Linked DNA regions of Bacillus pumilus. The protein of the gene in region 1 interacts with the protein of each later gene in a pairwise test. Links are inferred from orthologs where the notes say so. Each region holds a gene or a part of one and is shown on either strand. Other genes may lie near its edges. The genes, in order: def and asd.

Region 1 (8,987 bases):
TTCAAGACGACCCCTGCTTTTACACCTTGTTCTTTCATATGTTGTATTGTTCGGTGTAAGTGCGGACAAGCTTCCACATGAACAGAGATAATATCAGCGCCTGCTTTTGCGAATGCAGGAATATACCGATCTGGCTGCTCAATCATTAAGTGAACATCAAGCGGAAGACGCGTATGTGGTCTGATCGCTTCAACGACATTTGGCCCAAATGTCATATTCGGAACAAAATGACCGTCCATGACATCGATGTGAATGTAGTCTGCACCGCCTTGTTCCACATCACGGATATCTTTCTCCAAATTGGCAAAATCTGCTGATAAAATGGAAGGGGCAATATAAACCATGATTTAGTACCTCGGCTTTCTGTCTTTGATTTCAGTTAAAAACTCTAAATAATGCTGATAGCGATATTCTTTGATTTGATCATGCTCGACCGCATCTTTTATCGCACAGCCAGGCTCTTTCACATGCAGGCAGCCTCGAAATTTGCAATCTGCACTCCGGTCTCTAATATCTAAAAAGTATAGACCTAGATCTTCTGCTTCGATGCCAGTAAATTCGAGCGAGCTAAAGCCCGGAGTATCTGCAATGAGCCCGTCTGCTGTTCGAATGAGTTCGACATGTCTTGTCGTATGCTTTCCTCGTCCGAGATGGGATGAGATATCATCTGTTTTCAGCGCCAATTCAGGACTCATCGCATTTAAAAGGGAGGACTTGCCTACACCAGACTGACCGGCAAATACCGTGATTTTATTGTGAAAATGCGGGGTCAGCTTCTCAATGCCATCTCCTTCAATCGTAGAGGTTAAATGAACCTCATAACCAATTTGCCGATAGTCGTCTGCATATGCCTTGATGGTTTCACGCTCTTCGTCTGTTTTCAATAAGTCCATTTTTGTGATGCAGATAATCGGCTCAATATGATTCGCTTCTACAAGCACTAAAAATCTGTCTAAAAGTGAGGTGCTAAAGGCTGGTTCTGCCGCTGAGAAAACAAGTACCGCTTGATCAACGTTACTAATAGGCGGACGAACAAGTTCGTTTGTCCGTTCTTTTACTTCTAATAAGTAGCCTTCTTTATCATTGTCTGCTTGATACACGACGTAATCGCCAACAAGAGGTGTAATTTTGTTTTTTCGAAAGATGCCTCTCGCTCTGCACTGAACTACTTTTCCACTCTCTTGCGACTCATCCAGCACATAGTAGAATCCGCTTAATGCTTTAATAATTTTGCCCTCAGGCATAAAGTCCCTCCTTTATTCATCATCAGGGTATTCGATCGTTTTCGAGCTGACGACTTTATCATCAACCGTCACTTGATAATATCCTTTTTGACCTGGTTCAATCTTAAATTTAATGGTCCGTTCAGTCGGCGCAGTGATTTTAAAGCTTTCGTATGAATCAGAGATGCTATGCTCCGCATCATCAATGGAAATTTGGACATTCATCTCCTGCCCTTCCGCTTCTGGTTCATAAGGGATCTCAATCTTTTCAGTTACCGTTTTAGCTGGTTTTTCCTTCGGTCCAAGAGAGAATGTAATCTTGACCGTATCACCTGGTTTAACAGCCGTTCCTGCTCCTGGTTCCTGCTTCATGACCTCGCCTTTTGGCACATCGTCAGAATGCGCTTCTTTTTCATCGAGCTTTAAGCCGTTATCCTCTAAATAATTCGATGCCGCTTGCTTACTATACGTCGTTAAATCACGTAATGTAATATCGGCAGGACCTATGCTGACAGTCAACGTGACTTCTTCATCTGCTGCTACAAGCTCAGTATTCGCGGAAGGACTCTGTTCCATGACAATCCCAGACTCGGTGTCATTATCATTCACTTCCTCCACAACGACCTGTTTAAATCCTTTTTTCTCTAATATTTCTTTTGCTTTATCGACCTTTTCGCCTGTAACATCAGGTAATTCGGTCTTTTCCTTGCCAGTACTTTCGTAAAGCTGAATCTCTGTTCCTTCTTTGACCTTTGTGCCGATTTTCGGGTCTGTTTTGACGACGAGACCTTTTTCAATTTTCTCATCAGCGATCTCTATTGACTCCGAAGCGACGGTAAACCCAGCTTTCTTTAAGGTATCTTCTGCTTTTTCAACCGTCATGCCAGATACATCTGTGACTTCCACATCTTTTGGAAAAAGCAGCCCTGGAAACACAGTGATGGCTAAAATTGACGCAGCAGTCAATATAAATAAGATGGATGCCACAATCCATGGCCATTTTTTTCGTTTCTTTTTCGGCTTTTGTTTCTCTTTTTTCTTCGGTTTTTGAGCCGGATGGACGGCTGTTTTTTCATTGTCTTGATCGATTTGATGATCTTGAATGATTGGGATCGCTTTCGTTGCTTCATGGTCTTCTTCAATAACAAAGCGTTTTTCTTTTAATCTGGCTGGATCGAAAGCGGTTTTTAAGTCTTTTTGCATTTCAGATGCATCTTCATATCGATAAAATGGATCTTTGGCCATCGCCTTTAAAATGATGTTTTCCACGCTTTGTGGAACAGAAGGATTCCATCTTCTCACAGATGGTGGCTCTGATTGCAAATGCTTCAGTGCAACACTGACAGCCGATTCTCCTTCAAATGGCATGCGTCCTGAGATGAGTTCATAGAGCACAATCCCAAGTGAATAGATGTCTGATTTTTTCGTTGCAAGACCCCCGCGTGCTTGTTCTGGAGACAAGTAGTGCACGGAGCCTAGGACAGAATTTGTATGGGTAATGGTCGCTGAGCTGAGTGCCATGGCAATCCCAAAATCAGTGACTTTGATGTTCCCCATATTGTCTATTAATATATTGTGAGGCTTAATGTCTCGGTGGACGAGCTGTTTCGCATGGGCTTCTTCCATCGCCGCAACGACTTGCTCCATGATGCGAACGGCTTCTTTCGGATGAAGCGGGCCATTGGCGTGTATGTATTCTTTCAGCGTCATCCCTTCGACATATTCCATGACAATATAATAAATGTCATCTTCTTCCCCAACATCGTAGATGCTGACAATATTCGAATGATCTAAGCTTGCAGCTGACTGCGCTTCCCGCCGGAAACGTCTAATAAAATCATCATCGCTCGCAAAGTCAAACCGCAAAATTTTAATCGCTACTTCGCGATCTAAAATCATATCTTCCGCCAAATAGACGTTGGCCATTCCGCCTCCGCCTATGACGCGAAGAATCTGATAACGGCCGCTGATCCTTTTTCCGATCAACACTTGCTGTCACCCTCCTCTGGCTGGGAGGAGATTTCTAACAGTACTGCTGTAATGTTATCTTCACCGCCGTTGTCATTCGCTGTTTGTATTAACTCTGTTACTTTTTCCTCTGGCGCGGTCGTTTGCGTTAATATATGAGTCAAATTCTCTTCTTCTACTTTATTCGATAGACCATCTGAGCAAAGCAGGATTTGATCTCCTGGGTCCACTTCAAAAGTGCGTGCATCAATTTGAACACGTTTATCTGTTCCTAATGCTTTCGTGAGCACATTTTTTCTTGGATGATATTCTGCATCCGCTTTTGAAATTTCACCTGTTTTCACAAGCTCATTCACGAGTGAATGATCTTCTGTTAATTGGGTCAGCGCTCCTTCTCTTAGCAGGTAGCAGCGGCTGTCTCCAATATGCGCAATTGTGACCGTTTGCAAATGAACGAGCGCGCATACAATAGTCGTCCCCATTCCTTGGCACTCCTCATTGTTTTGCGCATGTTCATAAACTTGGTCATTAATGTCACTGATTTTTGAGATTAACCAGCTTTCTTGATCGGCTGGCTTTTCTGGAATTGAAGATGTTTCTTCCCAGTATTCTTTTAAAGAAGAGACTGCCATCTTGCTGGCGACATCACCAGCAAGATGACCTCCCATGCCGTCTGCTACAACAGCGAGAAGTGAATCTTCTTTTGCTTCAAAAATACCTGCATCATCTTCATTATGCTGACGGACTTTTCCTGTATCAGTAAGAAAGGCTGCCCTTATCAACATTCGTCACCTCGTCTCTTCCTGACGCTCCTTCGCTCTTAGCTGACCGCAAGCAGCATCAATGTCATGGCCTTGCTCTCGTCTAATCGTTACGTTTACGCCTCGTTCTTTTAGCGTTTTTTCAAATAGGAAGATTTGTTCTCTAGGTGTTCTCACATAATCTCTCTCTGGTACATAGTTCACCGGAATGAGATTCACGTGGCACTTGATTCCTTTTAATAGGTCTGCAAGTTCTTCTGCATGGTGAACTTGGTCATTTACTCCGCCAAACAGGCCGTATTCAAAGCTGACACGTCTACCCGTCTTTTGAATGTAGTATTCGATGGCTTCCATTAATTTTGGCAGCTTATATGCCTTATTGATCGGCATTAGGCGGCTTCTGATCTCTGTGTTCGGTGCGTGCAATGACACAGCAAAGTTGATTTGCATTTGCTCATCAGCGAATTGATAGATCTTTGGAATGATTCCGCTTGTCGAAACCGTAATATGGCGTGCACCAATATTTAAGCCATGATCATGGTTGATGATTTTAAGGAAAGCAAGCATTTCTTCAAAGTTATCAAACGGTTCGCCAATTCCCATGATGACAACAGAGCTGACTCTCTCGTCTGTTTCGTCAAGTGCCTGCTGTACTTTCAATACTTGTGCAACGATTTCTCCGGCTTCAAGGTTTCGTTTTAAACCGCCAAGTGTAGATGCACAGAATGTACAGCCGATTCTACAGCCAACCTGTGTTGTCACGCAGACAGAGTTTCCATATTCATGACGCATAAGCACTGTTTCAATTGTATAACCATCATGCAGTTCAAATAAAAACTTGATCGTTCCGTCTTGAGACGTTTGTTTGATCACGGTTTTTAATGTTGTGATTGTAAATTGATCTTTTAATTTTTCTCTTAAATCTTTGGAGAGGTTAGACATTTCATCAAAGGATGTCACACGTTTCTCATAAAGCCACTCAAAAATTTGCGCTGCGCGGAAAGGTTTTTCGTCTTGTTCTTTTAACCATTCTTTCATTTCGTGAAGCTCAAATGAATAGATCGACGGCATATCTGTTTTCAGTTCTTTTCTTACTTTTTGTTCTGTCATTTTTTATCCCTTCTTTCTCATGCTGCAAATAAAGAAACCATCTGTTCCGAAATAATGAGGAAGAATTTGCACACTTCCGTTTTGAACAAACGGAGCAACCTGCTCAGGCAGCCGTTCATTAAGAGATAGATCGGGTTCGAAGTCTTGGTGTTCTTGTAAAAACGCATGGATCACTTGTTGATTTTCTGTTGGGTCCATTGTACATGTACTATATACAAGGGTTCCGCCAGGCTTTAAAAGCGGAGCTGTTTCTTTTAAGATTGCCTGCTGAATTGCAGCAAGCCTTGCTGAGTCTTCTTTAGACTTTGTATATTTCATATCTGGTTTTCGTCTAATGACGCCAAATCCAGAACACGGCGCATCAATCAGAATCCGGTCAAATGAAGCTTCGCTGTAATCGCCCTTTGCTTTCCTTGCATCAAGCGCTTTTGCCTCAATTTGAGTAAGGTTCAGACGTTTTGCTGCTTGTTTGATGAGTTTCACTTTATGTTCGTGCAAATCAAGTGAAACAATTTGTCCTTTGTCGTTCATACGCTCTGCGATATGTGTTGATTTTCCGCCTGGAGCCGCACAGGCGTCAAGCACAGCTTCTCCCGGCTGAGGGTCTAGTGCTCTTGCGACAAGCATTGAGCTTTCATCTTGAATGGTCACATAGCCTTCTTGAAAAGAAGGGGTTGAAACGATGGACCCTTTCATCAGCTTAAGTGCATCTTCTGATAAGTCGCCAAGCTCCGTTTCAATTCCGGCATCCAGCAGTTCTTGCTGCAGTGCTGCGCGGCCGATTTTCATTCGATTGACACGAAGGGTTTGCTTTGGCGGTACTAAATGAATGCGGCACATGCTTTCTGCCGCTTCAAATCCGTACGACTGAACCCATTCCTGCACGAGCCATAATGGGTGGCTTGTCTCAATCGAAAGCCGCTTGACTGGATCTTTGATGTCATCAAAAGCCGGAACGCCTTCTCTTTGCACGGATCGAAGAACGCCGTTCACAAGTGAAGATATACCCTTGTGCCCTCTCTTTTTCGTTAGCTCAACTGCTTCATGGATGGCTGCACGATGTGGAATCTTTTCAAGGTACACCATTTGATAAAGGGACATCCGCAAAAGTTGCATGACCCACGGAGCCACCTTTTGCGGTTTTTTCACAAATGGTGCCAGCATATAATCTAATGCCAGCTTGTTTTGCAGTGTACCGTACACAAGCTCTGTTAAGAGCGGTTTGTCCTGATCTGCCAAGTCTTTGTCTTTCATGACTGACTGCAAAAGTAAATTACTGTAAGCTTGATTTTGTTCGAGTTTGATTAAAGCGTCCAGCGCTAATTCTCTCACATTACTTTTCTTCATTCATTAACCCTAATTTCTGTCCCATTTCGATATTTGCGCCTCTTAGGAAGTCTTCGCCGCTCATCTTTTTCTTACCAGCTGGCTGTACACCTGTTAATAAAAGACCTTGTTTATTCCCAGTTCCAATGACTGGACCTTCTTTTTGAAGCTCAATCACTTTCCCAGGTTCTTCTTGCGCTTCGAGTGGAACTTTTTTCGCTTCCCATACTTTTAGATGAGCCCCGTTCCATTCAGTATAGGCAACTGGCCACGGATTTAAGCCGCGAACTTGGTTGTAAAGCTCTTCACCAGTTTTTGCCCAATCTATTCTTTCTTGCTCCCGCTTAATATTAGGTGCGTACGTTGCCGCTTCTTCATTTTGCGGAATTGGAGAAATAGATCCGTTCAGAACATTCGGCACAGTATCTTTCAATAGTGCGGCGCCTGCAACACTTAATTTGTCATGCAATGTTCCGACATTGTCTAATTCGTCAATTTCTACTTCTACTTTACTGATCATGTCCCCTGCATCAAGTCGTTCCACCATGTACATGATTGTGACGCCTGTTTTCTTTTTGCCTTGAAGGATCGCATAATGGATCGGCGCGCCCCCTCTTAGTTCTGGCAGCAGTGAGGCATGTACATTGATACAGCCAAACTGAGGTTCATCTAGTAATCGTTTTGGCAAAATTTGTCCAAATGCCGCCGTGACAATTAAATCCGGCTTTAAGGCAAGCACTTTATCAATTTCTTCATCAAGGCGCACCTTTTCAGGCTGCAAGACCGTAATGCCATGCTTTAAGGCTTCCACTTTCACAGGAGGCGGCGTGAGTACTCGTTTTCTGCCTTTCGGGCGATCTGGCTGCGTGACGACCCCAACAACTTCGTATCCTTCTGTTATGAGTGTTTGCAGCACAGGTACTGAGAAATCAGGGGTTCCCATAAATACAATACGTGCCATTTTCTTCACCCTTCCATTTCCGCAAGTTCTTTTTCTGTATAGGTTTGAATGATTTTCGACGTAAATAATATGCCGTCTAAATGATCAATTTCGTGCAATAAGGCTCTTGCTAAAAATCCTTCTGCTTCTATTGTAAATGGTTTGCCTTTCTTATCAAAGGCTTTTACCTTCACATAGCTCGGTCTTTCTACTGTGCCGTATAAAGATGGAAAGCTCAGGCAGCCTTCAATATCTGTTTGACTTCCTTTTATTTCAAGAACCTCAGGATTCACTAAATCAATTCTGCCAGGTTCTTCTCCGATATCGACAACAGCAATTCTTTGTGAAATGCCAATTTGTGGTGCTGCTAGTCCGACTCCATCTAGCTCAAGCATTGTATCATACATATCATCAAGCAGTTTTTTGAGCTTTTTATCGAACGTATCGACAGGCTCTGCCTTTTGTTCAAGTACTTCTGCCGGATGCATGACTATTGGTTTTACTGCCACTTAAAGCCCTCCGTTTTACATCATCATATATGGATTCATATCTATTGAAATCATCAATTGTTTTTGTTCCATTTCCTTTTGATAATGATCTTGTATTTTCCGTAGTAAACTTGCCAGTTCATTTTCCCTTTTGTATTTTATCACGCATTGATATCGATATCTATCTTTGATCTTAGCGATTGGTGATGCAGCCGGACCAAGAATTCTTGTATTCGGTGCACAGTTCATTTTTAGGAACTGAACAATTTGATCCGTGACATGTGCTGCCTTCGTCACTTCCTCATGTGATACTGTCACCATTGCCAAAAAGTAATACGGCGGATAGGACTGGTGGCGGCGATGCAGCATCTCCTGTTCATAAAAGGCTTCGTAGTCATGCTGCTTCGTTAATTCAATACTATAGTGAGAAGGCGTATACGATTGAATGATCACAGAGCCCGCTTTTTCATGTCGTCCTGCCCTGCCGCTGACCTGCGTGAGAAGCTGAAATGTTTTTTCACTTGAACGGAAATCAGGGATATGAAGAGACGTATCCGCACTTAGAACACCAACAAGTGTGACATCTGGGAAATCTAGCCCTTTTGCAATCATCTGCGTCCCAAGCAAAATATCTGCTTCTTTATTGCCAAAAGATGTGAGGAGTTTTTCGTGAGCACCTTTACGAGATGTTGTATCCACATCCATTCGGATGACTCTTGCCTCTGGCAGTACTTTTGTCAGTTCTTCTTCTACACGCTGCGTACCCGTACCAAAATAGCGAATATGCTCACTATGGCATTCTGGACATTCAGCTGGCACCGGTGCCTCGTGACCGCAATAATGGCATTTCAGCCGTTTTTGATAGCGGTGATAGGTGAGAGAAATTTCGCAATGAGGACATTGCTCCACATATCCGCAATCACGGCACATCACAAAGGATGAATAGCCCCTTTTATTCAGAAATAAGACGGCTTGTTCTTTTCTTTCAAGCACTTCCTTTAATCTGAGCATTAATTCTTCTGAAAACATGGACCTGTTGCCATTTCTCAATTCTTCTCTCATATCAATTAACGAAACGTGCGGCAGCTGCTGCTGGTTGACTCGGTTTTTGAGCGTCAGCAATGTAAACACGCCTTTTTTGGCACGCGCGTAGGTTTCAAGTGAAGGAGTT
Region 2 (11,001 bases), 120 kb from region 1 along the record:
TAAAATCGGAATGTTTTGCTCGGATAGAGCCGATACAATTTTTGATGTGACACCTGGTACACCCATGATGCCTGCGCCAACAGCTGATACTTTCGCACAATTTGTTGTGACAATTGGCGTATAACCAAGATCTTTTAGGATCGAGGTTGCCTTTTCAGTCATTGCACCTGTCACGGTATACACAATCTCACTCGGTGTAATATTGAAGAAATCAACACTGATTTGTGCATTAGCCATTGCTTTAAAGACCTCAGTTTGGACGCTGTATTGCCCTTCTTTTGCCGGGACTTTGATTTGCGTCACATCATTGACATGTGCAATACCCGTAATGAGGCGGTCGTACACATCATGGCTCATTTTATCTGAGTAGTGTGACGTGACGAGTGTGCCCTCTTCATCAGAGTATGTTGAACGGACCCTCATTGGTACTTTTGCTTGCATCGCAATTTCGACAGCTCTCGGGTGAATGACTTTTGCTCCTTGATATGCAAGGTTGCAAATTTCTGTATATGTCACGACTCTGAGCGGCTTTGCATTTTCAACAATGCGGGGATCTGCCGTCATGACGCCTTCTACATCTGTAAAAATATCAATAAAATCTGCCTGTAATGCGGCACCTAAAGCAGCTGCGGACGTATCACTGCCGCCTCGTCCAATTGTGGTCACGTCTCCATTTTTCGCGGCTCCTTGGAACCCAGCAACAACGACAACATCATGTTCAGATAGTGCCGCCTCGAGACGTTCGCACTTCATATCAATAATTTTCGCACTCGTATGTTCCTTATCTGTCACAAAGCCAGCCTGTGCGCCTGTCATCGCTACAGCTTTTAGCCCGTTTTCATTCAGCATGCTTGAAAACACAACAGCTGAAATATTCTCTCCGCAGGAAACGAGCAAGTCTTTTTCTCGATTTGTCATATGCTGCGCGCTGCCGTAAAGCAGACCAAGCAGCGTATCTGTCGCATAAGGATCGCCTTTTCGTCCCATTGCGGAAACGACGACAACCGACTTATAGCCTTTCTCTTTTGCCGATAAGATATGTGCAAGTGCCCTTTTTCTACCTTGATCATCTTTGACAGATGTACCGCCAAATTTTTGGACAATTATTTTCACTGTTTTCACTCCAAGTTCATTCTGACGTAACAGAAGAGAGCAGGCGAAAGATGCCTAACTCTCTTCTGTTCGTCCTCATCATCCATTGAATGTTAAACTAATTTTAATGCTTTTAAGCTTTCTGCAATTTGAACGGAGTTCCATGCAGCGCCTTTTAGCAGGTTATCAGATACAATCCACATATGGAACCCGTTTGGACGGTCCAAATCTTTCCGAATGCGGCCGACAAATACGTCGTTTTTCCCAACAGCATCTGCAGGCATTGGATAAATTTGCTGAGACGGATCATCTTGCAGTGTAATGCCTGGAGCATCTTTTAGAATGGACTTGACGTCTTCAACTGTTGCGTCGTTTGATTCTAGTTCGACGTAAACAGATTCTGAATGTCCTGTTTCAATTGGAAGTCTCACACATGTTGCCGCTACTTCCAGCTCTGGCATATGCATGATTTTTTTCGTTTCGTTGATCATTTTCATTTCTTCAAATGTATAGCCATTGTCTTGGAATTTATCAATTTGCGGAATCGCATTAAATGCAATTTGATAAGGCATGACTTCCGGCTTCACATCTTCTTTATTTAAAATGGCTTGTGATTGGCTATATAGCTCGTCAATGGCTTCATGTCCTGCACCTGATACGGCTTGGTAAGTGGACACGATGACTTTTTTCATGCCATACGCCTGACGAAGCGGTTCTAATGCCGCTACCATTTGAATCGTTGAACAGTTAGGGTTTGCAATGATTCCTTTATGGTCATGCAAGTCTTTTTCGTTTACCTCTGGTACGACAAGAGGGATGTTTTCGTCCATACGGAAAGCACTTGTGTTGTCTACAACAATCGCACCTCGTTTGACTGCTTCAGGAGCTAGCGCCTTGGAAACATTTCCTCCAGCACTGAATAATGCAATACTTACTCCTTCAAAGCTTTCAGGTGTTGCTTCCTGTACAGTATACTCTTGACCTCTGAATGTCACTTTTGTTCCAGCAGAACGTTTTGAGGATAGTAGAGTCAGTGTATCCATTTCAAAATCTCTGTCAGCTAGTGTTTTTAACATTTGTTGACCGACAGCTCCAGTCGCTCCAACTACAGCTACATGCAATCCTCTTCCCATCAGTAAAACTCCTTCCGACCCATCCATGATTCTTTTCTTTCGGATGGCCATCCTATGACTTTTTACATTTTATTTTACCATAGAAAAGCAAGGCTTGAAGCATCTTTTTTGAATCTTTCATGATTTTCTAGTGAATCTATTATTCTCTTGGTCCAATTAAAATTGGCTGAATTTGTCTATGCTGAAGTGCCTCTTCTACTGTTTGAGAAAGCAAATCCATGTTCGCGACCATGGAGGTCGGTTTTTTAAATGGATCATCCTGGCCAAATGGAATAAAGAAAATATTTTTTGTCGACATCAGCCTCATCAGATTTGTACCATTTAAGCCTAGCGCATCATTTGTTGAAATTCCTAAAACGACAGGACGATGATTTCGAATGGTTGCTTTTGCAGCCATTAAAACAGGGCTGTCTGTCATGGCATTTGCGAATTTCGCCATCGAGTTCCCTGTTAATGGAGCAATGACCATACAATCAAGTGGCAGCTTAGGTCCGAGCGGCTCTGCTTTCACGATTGAGTCAATCGCCTTAAAGCCAGTCAGCTTCTCGATCCGCTCAATCCAGTCCGCCCCATCTCCGAATCTTGTATTCGTGTTCTGGACCGTATATGACACCACTGGACGCACTTCTGCTCCTTCTTTTACAAGTGCTTCGATCTGCGGATAAACAGCTTCGTACGTACAGTGGGAACCAGTTAAGCCAAAGCCGATTCTTTTCCCTTTTAATGTTGTCATGATTCCATCCCCCTTTTTTCCTCTGCAAGTTCACATAAGAGCCCAGAAAGCACTTTTGCAATGATTTGCCCTGCTGTCTTTGGTGCGACAATCCCCGGGAGTCCTGGTGCAAGAAGCGCCTTCACCCCGTGTTTTTGTGCAAAGTCAAAGTCTGTTCCTCCTGGGCGGGAGGCGATATCCAAAATGAGTGTCTTTGGTGTCATGCTGACGATGACAGATGAATCTAATACAAGGCTTGGAATGGTATTGATGATGATATCTACATCTGTTACTTCTTCTTTTAACCGGTCCATTGAAAATGGATCGAGTCCCATTTCAAATGCCCGCGCTAAATGCGCTGTATCTGCTGCCCCTACTTTTACATCCGCACCGAGTGCCCGAAATGTGCGGGCAATGGTGAGTCCTGTTCTTCCGAGTCCAAGAACAGCGACACGTGATCCATGAATCGTATAATCCGTTTGCTGAATGGCCATCATGATAATCCCTTCAACTGTTGGAATAGAGTTATATATGGCAATATCATCTCGCTCAAACAGCTTCACAAGTTTTCGGTTCACCTGCTTTGCCAGATTGTCTAAGTACGTATTAGAAATACCTGAGTACAGGGTACAATGGGCAGGGGTTCTTTCTAAATAAGTTGCTTCTAGTAACACCTGTTCATTTGAGAAAACTGTCGCGACAACACCTTCATCCGTTGCCCCTGATACTGGCAGGATCATACTGTCTACCTGTTCGAATGGAAGTTCTGACATTTTTAGCTTTTCAGCCCCAATAAATCCGTGATCCAGCTGATCAAATCCAACCAAAAACACTTTGGCATGCTGCTGTGACAGCTTGCGAATAATTTCAAGCTGCCTTGCATCTCCCCCGATCACCGCAACCGTTAAACCGCTCAACATACTGACCGTTCACCTTCTTTATTTAAAAAAGTCTGTAATATTTTCTGAATCTCCCTTTTAGCATATGAGGAGAGGATTCAGCCTGTGAACAAATCGAAGAGAGAAAAGAAAAAGAGCACCCATTTATGATGGATGCTCTTTTTCCCCGGGCGGCTGAAGTGCTTCAGGCACATCGAGAATGATCATATCTGATCCTATTTTTTGAATGTGATTCCACGGGACGCGGATGTCATTTCCTTGCTTTCGAAAGCCAAACCACTTCACGGAAGGTATGATGAGTGCTGTGATTTGACCGTCCTGTTCATTGATTTCAAGGTCGGTTTGTCCAAGCACGCCAAGCCGCTCCGCTCTTTTGATATCGACGATCTCTTTTCCTGACAGCTCACTTAGCCTCAAAATCGCATCACTTCCCTTCCGTATCATATATGCAGCCACAAGAAGAAATAGACCGTCACGCTTTTTCAAGTTATGCATGATGCCAATTTGAATACCAAGCTGGTTTCAGTTGATGAAAGTGATCATGGTCTGCCAGCATTCTCTCCACTCGGTTCACCATACCTTTTACATGTTCAGTGTCATAAGAAAGCGTCCAAACAATAGAAGAAAAGCAGCTCATTGCTGTATAGATAGAAAAAAGAAGCCAAAAATCGTCTGTGGCCTTCGTACTTACATAGTAATCCAGTTGCCCTGCTGAAAACGGAATACTATTTTCTCGGCTAAATAAGGACAGTTTATAAAAATCATAAACCGGGTCACCCCAGTCAGATTGATCAAAATCAATGACGCCGGCATACTCACCTTCTTGTATGATAATATTCCCCAAATGAAAATCATCGTGCTGGAATTGATTAGGTCTCGCCTTTACCGCATCAGCATGTGATTTGATAAAATCTAATACGAATTGCTCTTTCGTAAAGGTCACTCCACTTGATTGATAGGCATGTACATACCGCTCATATTTCGCCATGACTCTCTCATCCCATGGCACGACATGAGAAGGTGCGGAACATGTATGCATGAAATTCAGCTCTCTGCCTGCCCGTCTTCCGATTTCATACTGCTCTTCATTTGTAAGCAGATGGATGGATGCTCTAGCGTTCTCTCCTTCAATAAAAGAGAAAATACGATAGGTACAGTTAAGTTCAGGATTCATTCCAACCTCCATGACTTCAGAACATAGAAGCCCTCGATTTTTAAACTTTTGCTGAACTGACGCTTTTCTTTTAAAATTGGAATACGTTTTGAGGTTTGATAGCTTGAGCACCAGCTTTTCACATGAGGATGTTGTGACGAGATAAGTACGGTTTCCAGAAAAGCCAGATGTCATCGGCTGAAAGGAAATGGCTTGTGTCAGAAGCGGAGAGAGGAGTTTCAGTTTTTCAAATTCCATGTAAGCAGTGCCCCTTTCTATTTGATATACAATAAACGGCAGACCTCTTAAGAAGCCTGCCGTGTTGTTTACATTATGATGGCTGATCACCCGTAGGACTAATAAGCGAGAGCGCATAATCCTCTGTAAAGATTCGTTTTGATAAGTTATTCACACCGTCTAATGTGACTTTGTTGATTTCGTCAATAATTTCATCAAGTGTACGATGTTTGCCAAGGAGCAGTTCGTTTTTACCGTTTCGGCTCATCTTACTGTTTGTGCTTTCAAGACTGAGCATTAGGTTCCCTTTCATTTGTTCCTTAGAGTTTTCAAGCTCTTTTTGCGTAATTCCCTCACGCTTTAAGACGTCCAGCGTTTGTAAGATGGTTTCAGAGAGCAGGTTTAACTGCTTCGCTCCAGTCCCGCCATAAATCGTCAGCATGCCGTTATCTGCAAATGAACTGTGATAGCTGAAAACGGAATAGGCGAGGCCTTTGTCTTCTCTTACATCCTGAAATAAGCGGCTGCTCATGCTTCCGCCAAGAACATTATTTAAGACGATTAAGTCATAGATGCCTTTATCTCCAGCTGGAAGGCCATTAAAGCCCATGCATAGATGCGCTTGCTCTGTTTCCTTTTTGCGTGTGAGCTTGTCATAGTGAAATTGCGGCGCTTCTACCGGCTGTTTTTTTCCTTTCGTTTCATACGAACCGAACAACTTTTCAACTTCACTAATGAATGTGTCGTCCACATTCCCTGCAACAGAGATAACGACGCGGTCCGGCGTGTAGAATTCATCCATATAAGCTCTAAGAGAGTCACCGTTAAAGGTAGAAAGTGTTTCTTCTGTTCCTAAAATCGGGAACCCTAAAGAATGATCACCATAAATCGCTTTGCTCAACAGATCGTGAACGATATCATCAGGTGTATCCTCATACATTTTGATTTCTTCATATACAACATTTTTTTCTTTTTTCAGCTCTTCTTCATCAAAAGCAGAGTGGAAGAACATGTCGCTTAATACATCGAGGGCGTAGCCGGCATGTGAATCAAGCACCTTTGCATAGTAGCAAGTGTATTCTTTTGACGTAAAGGCATTTACTTGACCACCGATGCGGTCAAAGGATTCTGCGATATCACGTGCAGATCTCGTCTTTGTCCCTTTAAAGAACATATGCTCTAGAAAGTGTGATATCCCATTAATTTCTGGTGTCTCATGTCTAGAACCCGTTCCAATCCAGACGCCAATTGCGACAGATCTTACAGTGGGATTGTTTTCAAGTACAATTCTTACTCCGTTTTGGCATGTATAAGTTTTGACCAAGTTTTGCTCCTCCTATTCAACAAACAGATCGGATCACGGATGTCTTTTTTCACTTAGGAGGTCAGAAACCGTTCCTAATTCATATCCTCTTTCCTTGATTTGAGTGATAAGTGCGTCAAGACTTTTCGCCGTCGAATCTGTTGGATGCATTAATATCATCGCCCCATTGTGAATTTTCCCAAGCACCCGTTTTTGTAGTATGTTTGGTGACGGTTTTTGCCAGTCAATGGTGTCTACCGTCCACATAATGGTTTCCATTCCTTCTTCTGCGGCAAGCTTCACTGTTTCTTCTTTAAAGCTACCGCTTGGAGGGGCGAACCACTTCGGTTTTTTTCCAAGGGATTCTTCAATTTGACGATTTGTTTTGGTAATCTGCTCTAATGCTCGTTCTCTTGTCAGTGTGCGCATATCTGGGTGATTGTATGAATGGTTTCCAATTTCATGACCATCTGCCACGATCTTTTTAGCAAGATCCGTGCTTTTTTTCACCCATTTGCCCTCTAAGAAAAAGGTCACCTTGACCTGATGCTTTTCTAGTGTCTTTAACATCTTGATTAAATGCTCGTCACCCCAAGCCACGTTGATGAGGAAAGCATTCATTTTTTTATCTGGATGTCCCTTGTAAATGGGTTCAGCACCAAGTTCATGTAAATGAATAGAAGGTTTTGTTTCATTGAAAACAAGCAGCTTTTCATCAAATGACCCTTGTTTTTTCATTTTTTCATAAGAGGCATCGATATTGACCGTCTGTCCATTTAGACCAGGCATCTTTTTCCACACTTTATCAATCTTAGCATTTTGCGCCTTCACTTCATAGTCAGAAGACTTCGATTCAATCTCTTGATATAAAATATCTTTTGAAACAGATGCAACCTCAGCATGCTCTTTCATTGATTCAATATATGTAACAGCAGCCGGCTGCTTCATCGTTTGATATGACACGAGCAGTAAAAATACAAACACAATGAATGGTAACGTTTTTTTCAATGGTTGTCCCTCCCCTTTACCACAAATTATGATGGGGAGAAACAAGCTAGAACTATTGTTAGCGCAAGAAAAGAAAGAAGCCTGGTACGGATACCTGGCTTCTAACATATTTCATTAAGACTGTTTTTCTTCTTTTTCCTTTTCTTCACGTAAAACAGCTTTGCGAGAAAGGTTCACACGGCCTTGTTTATCGATTTCAGTGACTTTGACAAGTAATTCATCGCCAATCTTCACGACATCTTCTACTTTGCCTACACGATCAAGCGCAAGCTCAGAAATATGAACAAGTCCATCTTTGCCGCTGAAGATTTCAAGGAAAGCACCGAATTTTTCAATGCGTTTTACTTTACCTAAGTAAAGTTGTCCTACTTCAACTTCTCTCACAAGATCTTCAATGATTTTCTTCGCTTTTTGGTTCATGTCTTCTTCTGTAGAAGAAATAAAGATTGTACCATCTTGTTCAATATCGATTTTCACACCGGTATCTTCGATGATTTTATTGATTTGTTTACCGCTTGGCCCAATGACATCGCGAATTTTATCAGGATTGATTTTCATCGTTAAGATTTTTGGTGCATAACGAGACAATTCTCCTCTAGAAGCAGGAATCGTTGACAGCATGCTATCTAAGATTTCCATTCTTCCTTTTTTCGCTTGTTGGAGCGCTTCTTCCAAGATGTCTTTTGATAGACCATCGATTTTGATATCCATTTGAAGTGCTGTTACACCTTTTGATGTACCTGCAACTTTAAAGTCCATATCACCAAGTGCATCTTCCATTCCTTGAATGTCTGTCAGCACTGTGTAGTATTCACCGGATTTCACAAGTCCCATTGCAATCCCTGCAACTGGTGCTTTAATTGGAACACCCGCATCCATCATCGCAAGTGTGCTTGCACAAATACTTGCTTGTGAAGTAGATCCGTTTGATTCTAGTACCTCAGACACAAGGCGAACCGTATAAGGGAAATCTTTTTCAGATGGGATCACTGGTTCTAATGCCCGTTCACCTAGCGCTCCATGTCCGATTTCACGGCGGCCTGGGCCACGCATTGGACCTGTCTCACCAACACTGAATTGAGGGAAGTTGTAATGGTGCATGAAGCGTTTTGATTCTTCAACGCCTAGACCGTCAAGAATTTGCACATCGCCAAGTGCACCTAATGTACAAATACTGAGCGCCTGTGTTTGTCCTCTTGTAAATAGACCTGAACCGTGCGTTCTTGGTAGAAGTCCTACTTCTGAAGAAAGTGGGCGGATTTGATCTACACCACGTCCATCTGGACGTACTTTCTCTTCAGTGATCAGACGACGAACTTCATTTTTGACAAGCTTGTTTAATACGTCTTTCGCTTGTTTAATTGTCGCTTCGTCGCGATCTTCTTCTTCAAATTTCTCAACCACAGCTTTTTTCACTGCACTGATTGCATCTTCACGTGCATGCTTCTCATGTACTTGAATCGCTTTCAGCAGGTCTGTTTCAGCAAGTGCTTTTACTTCGTCTGCTAACGTTTGATCTACTTCATATAGAGGAATATCGATTTTTGCTTTACCAACTGCTTTGACAATTTCCTCTTGGAATTCGATTAAACGTTTGATCTCTTGGTGACCATACATGATAGCTTCAAGCATTGTTTCTTCTGGTACTTCATCAGCACCAGCTTCGACCATGTTGATCGCATCTTTTGTTCCAGCGACTACAAGGTTGATGTCACTTTGTTCAAGCTGTTCTACATTTGGATTGATGATAAACTTTCCATCAACTCGTCCTACTGTAACGCCGGCGATTGGTCCCTCAAATGGAATGTCAGACACACATAATGCTAAAGATGAGCCAAACATTGCAGCCATTTCAGATGAACAATCTTGATCCACGCTCATGACGATACTAATAACTTGTACTTCGTTTCTAAATCCATCAGCAAATAATGGACGGATTGGTCTATCAATTAAGCGGCTCGCAAGGATCGCTTTTTCACTTGGACGGCCTTCTCTTTTAATGAAGCCACCAGGAATTTTACCTACTGCGTATAATCTTTCTTCGTAGTTCACAGTGAGCGGGAAGAAATCAAGTGGTTTTGGTTCTTTAGAAGCTGTTGCTGAGCTAAGCACAGCTGTATCTCCGTAGCGTACGAGGACCGCTCCGTTTGCTTGCTTTGCAAGCTGGCCAGTTTCAACTGTCAGTTGACGTCCAGCCCAGTCTATGGTGAAGACATGTTTCTCTTGTCCCATTCTGAGAAAAACTCCTCTCTTATCTTGAAATTTTAGTTAATTCTTATTATGAACAAAATGATTTTCACATATCAATGTGAAAGGTGTATGTAGAAGGGTTTTTGCCATTCTTTCAACATTTTAACCATAAAATATTAGTGATTATACGATAAAAAAGCGGGAATCCTCCCGCTTTTTACGATTATCGACGTAAGCCTAGTTTGTTAATTAACTCACGGTAACGAGTTACGTCTTTATTACGTAGATACGTAAGAAGATTACGACGTCTACCTACCATTTTCAAAAGACCGCGACGTGAGTGGTGATCTTTCTTATGAGTACGTAAATGCTCGTTCAAGTTGTTAATTGATTCTGTTAGGACAGCGATCTGAACTTCTGGAGATCCAGTATCAGATTCGTGTGTTTTGAACTCACTAATTAATTGAGTTTTACGCTCTTGAGTAATAGCCATCCTGTTTCACCTCCAAATCATGTTAGCCCCATCTACCTCGCAACCGTCGGTGAAGTCGGCCTGCCAAGTAAGTGGTTTTAAAGCTACAGGGATAATCATACTAAAAATATGCTGAATTTGCAAATGGTAGAGCTGTTTTTCTATGAATTTTTTGTTTGCTTTCTCTGATGTTGAAAAAACTGAATCGCTTCTTCTTTATCTTGACTGATTTGAGCCGTTAACTCCTGGATTCCGTTAAATTTTTGCTCACTGCGAATGCGCTTGAACCACTGTAATTTAATCGGTTCACCATATATTTCTTCGTTAAAATCAAAGAGGTTTACTTCAATGGCAGGCTGATCAGGGCGTTTTTCATAAAAGGTTGGTTTATAGCCAACATTACAAACACCGTCATACACTTTGCCTTTCACTTCTGCTCTTACTGCATAAACCCCTGTTGGCGGAATGATATATTCAGCAGATAAACCGACATTCGCAGTCGGAAAGCCGATCGTCCGTCCTCGTTTATCACCATGAATGACAATACCACGCAGCTGATACGGTTTTCCTAAAAGCTCACTCACATATTCAACATCCCCATTTTTCAATGCAGAGCGTATGAGTGTTGAGCTGACTTTTCGGTCTTGATTGGACAACTTAGGAACGATGGTGGCCATAATACGCCCTTTTCCGTACTCATCGAAGGTTTCCATTGTACCTGCACCAAAACGGCCAAACGTAAAATCAAAACCAGCTACTGCGTGCTTCACATTCAGCTCATCTAAATATTGATCGACAAACT

What was found.
Region 2: the proteins of def (region 1) and asd interact in binary tests that used the Escherichia coli proteins (3 or more experiments, as listed by UniProt). The link is inferred for Bacillus pumilus from one-to-one orthologs.

The regions. Positions count from the first base shown.
Region 1 is NZ_LT906438.1:1,531,241-1,540,227, reverse strand. What follows is about bases 6,097-8,936. They hold def (peptide deformylase), read right to left. Parts: upstream 7,838-8,936; coding sequence 7,355-7,837; downstream 6,097-7,354. Other genes in these bases: priA (primosomal protein N'), read right to left, coding at 7,853-8,936; fmt (methionyl-tRNA formyltransferase), read right to left, coding at 6,396-7,349; rsmB (16S rRNA (cytosine(967)-C(5))-methyltransferase RsmB), read right to left, coding at 6,097-6,409. Outside these bases: rpe (ribulose-phosphate 3-epimerase), read right to left, coding at 1-344; rsgA (ribosome small subunit-dependent GTPase A), read right to left, coding at 348-1,244; pknB (Stk1 family PASTA domain-containing Ser/Thr kinase), read right to left, coding at 1,257-3,212; CKW02_RS07735 (Stp1/IreP family PP2C-type Ser/Thr phosphatase), read right to left, coding at 3,206-3,976; dual-specificity RNA methyltransferase RlmN, read right to left, coding at 3,980-5,062; more of rsmB, read right to left, coding at 5,066-6,096; more of priA, read right to left, coding at 8,937-8,987. UniProt on the Escherichia coli protein: Removes the formyl group from the N-terminal Met of newly synthesized proteins. Requires at least a dipeptide for an efficient rate of reaction. N-terminal L-methionine is a prerequisite for activity but the enzyme has broad specificity at other positions.
Region 2 is NZ_LT906438.1:1,640,682-1,651,682, reverse strand. What follows is about bases 216-3,155. They hold asd (aspartate-semialdehyde dehydrogenase), read right to left. Parts: upstream 2,226-3,155; coding sequence 1,206-2,225; downstream 216-1,205. Other genes in these bases: dpaA (dipicolinic acid synthetase subunit A), read right to left, coding at 2,955-3,155; dpaB (dipicolinate synthase subunit B), read right to left, coding at 2,365-2,958; dapG (aspartate kinase), read right to left, coding at 216-1,113. Outside these bases: more of dapG, read right to left, coding at 1-215; more of dpaA, read right to left, coding at 3,156-3,857; CKW02_RS08300 (YlmC/YmxH family sporulation protein), read right to left, coding at 3,981-4,253; CKW02_RS08295 (aminoglycoside phosphotransferase family protein), read right to left, coding at 4,324-5,247; CKW02_RS08290 (M16 family metallopeptidase), read right to left, coding at 5,321-6,550; CKW02_RS08285 (polysaccharide deacetylase family protein), read right to left, coding at 6,584-7,537; pnp (polyribonucleotide nucleotidyltransferase), read right to left, coding at 7,652-9,769; rpsO (30S ribosomal protein S15), read right to left, coding at 9,951-10,220; ribF (bifunctional riboflavin kinase/FAD synthetase), read right to left, coding at 10,361-11,001.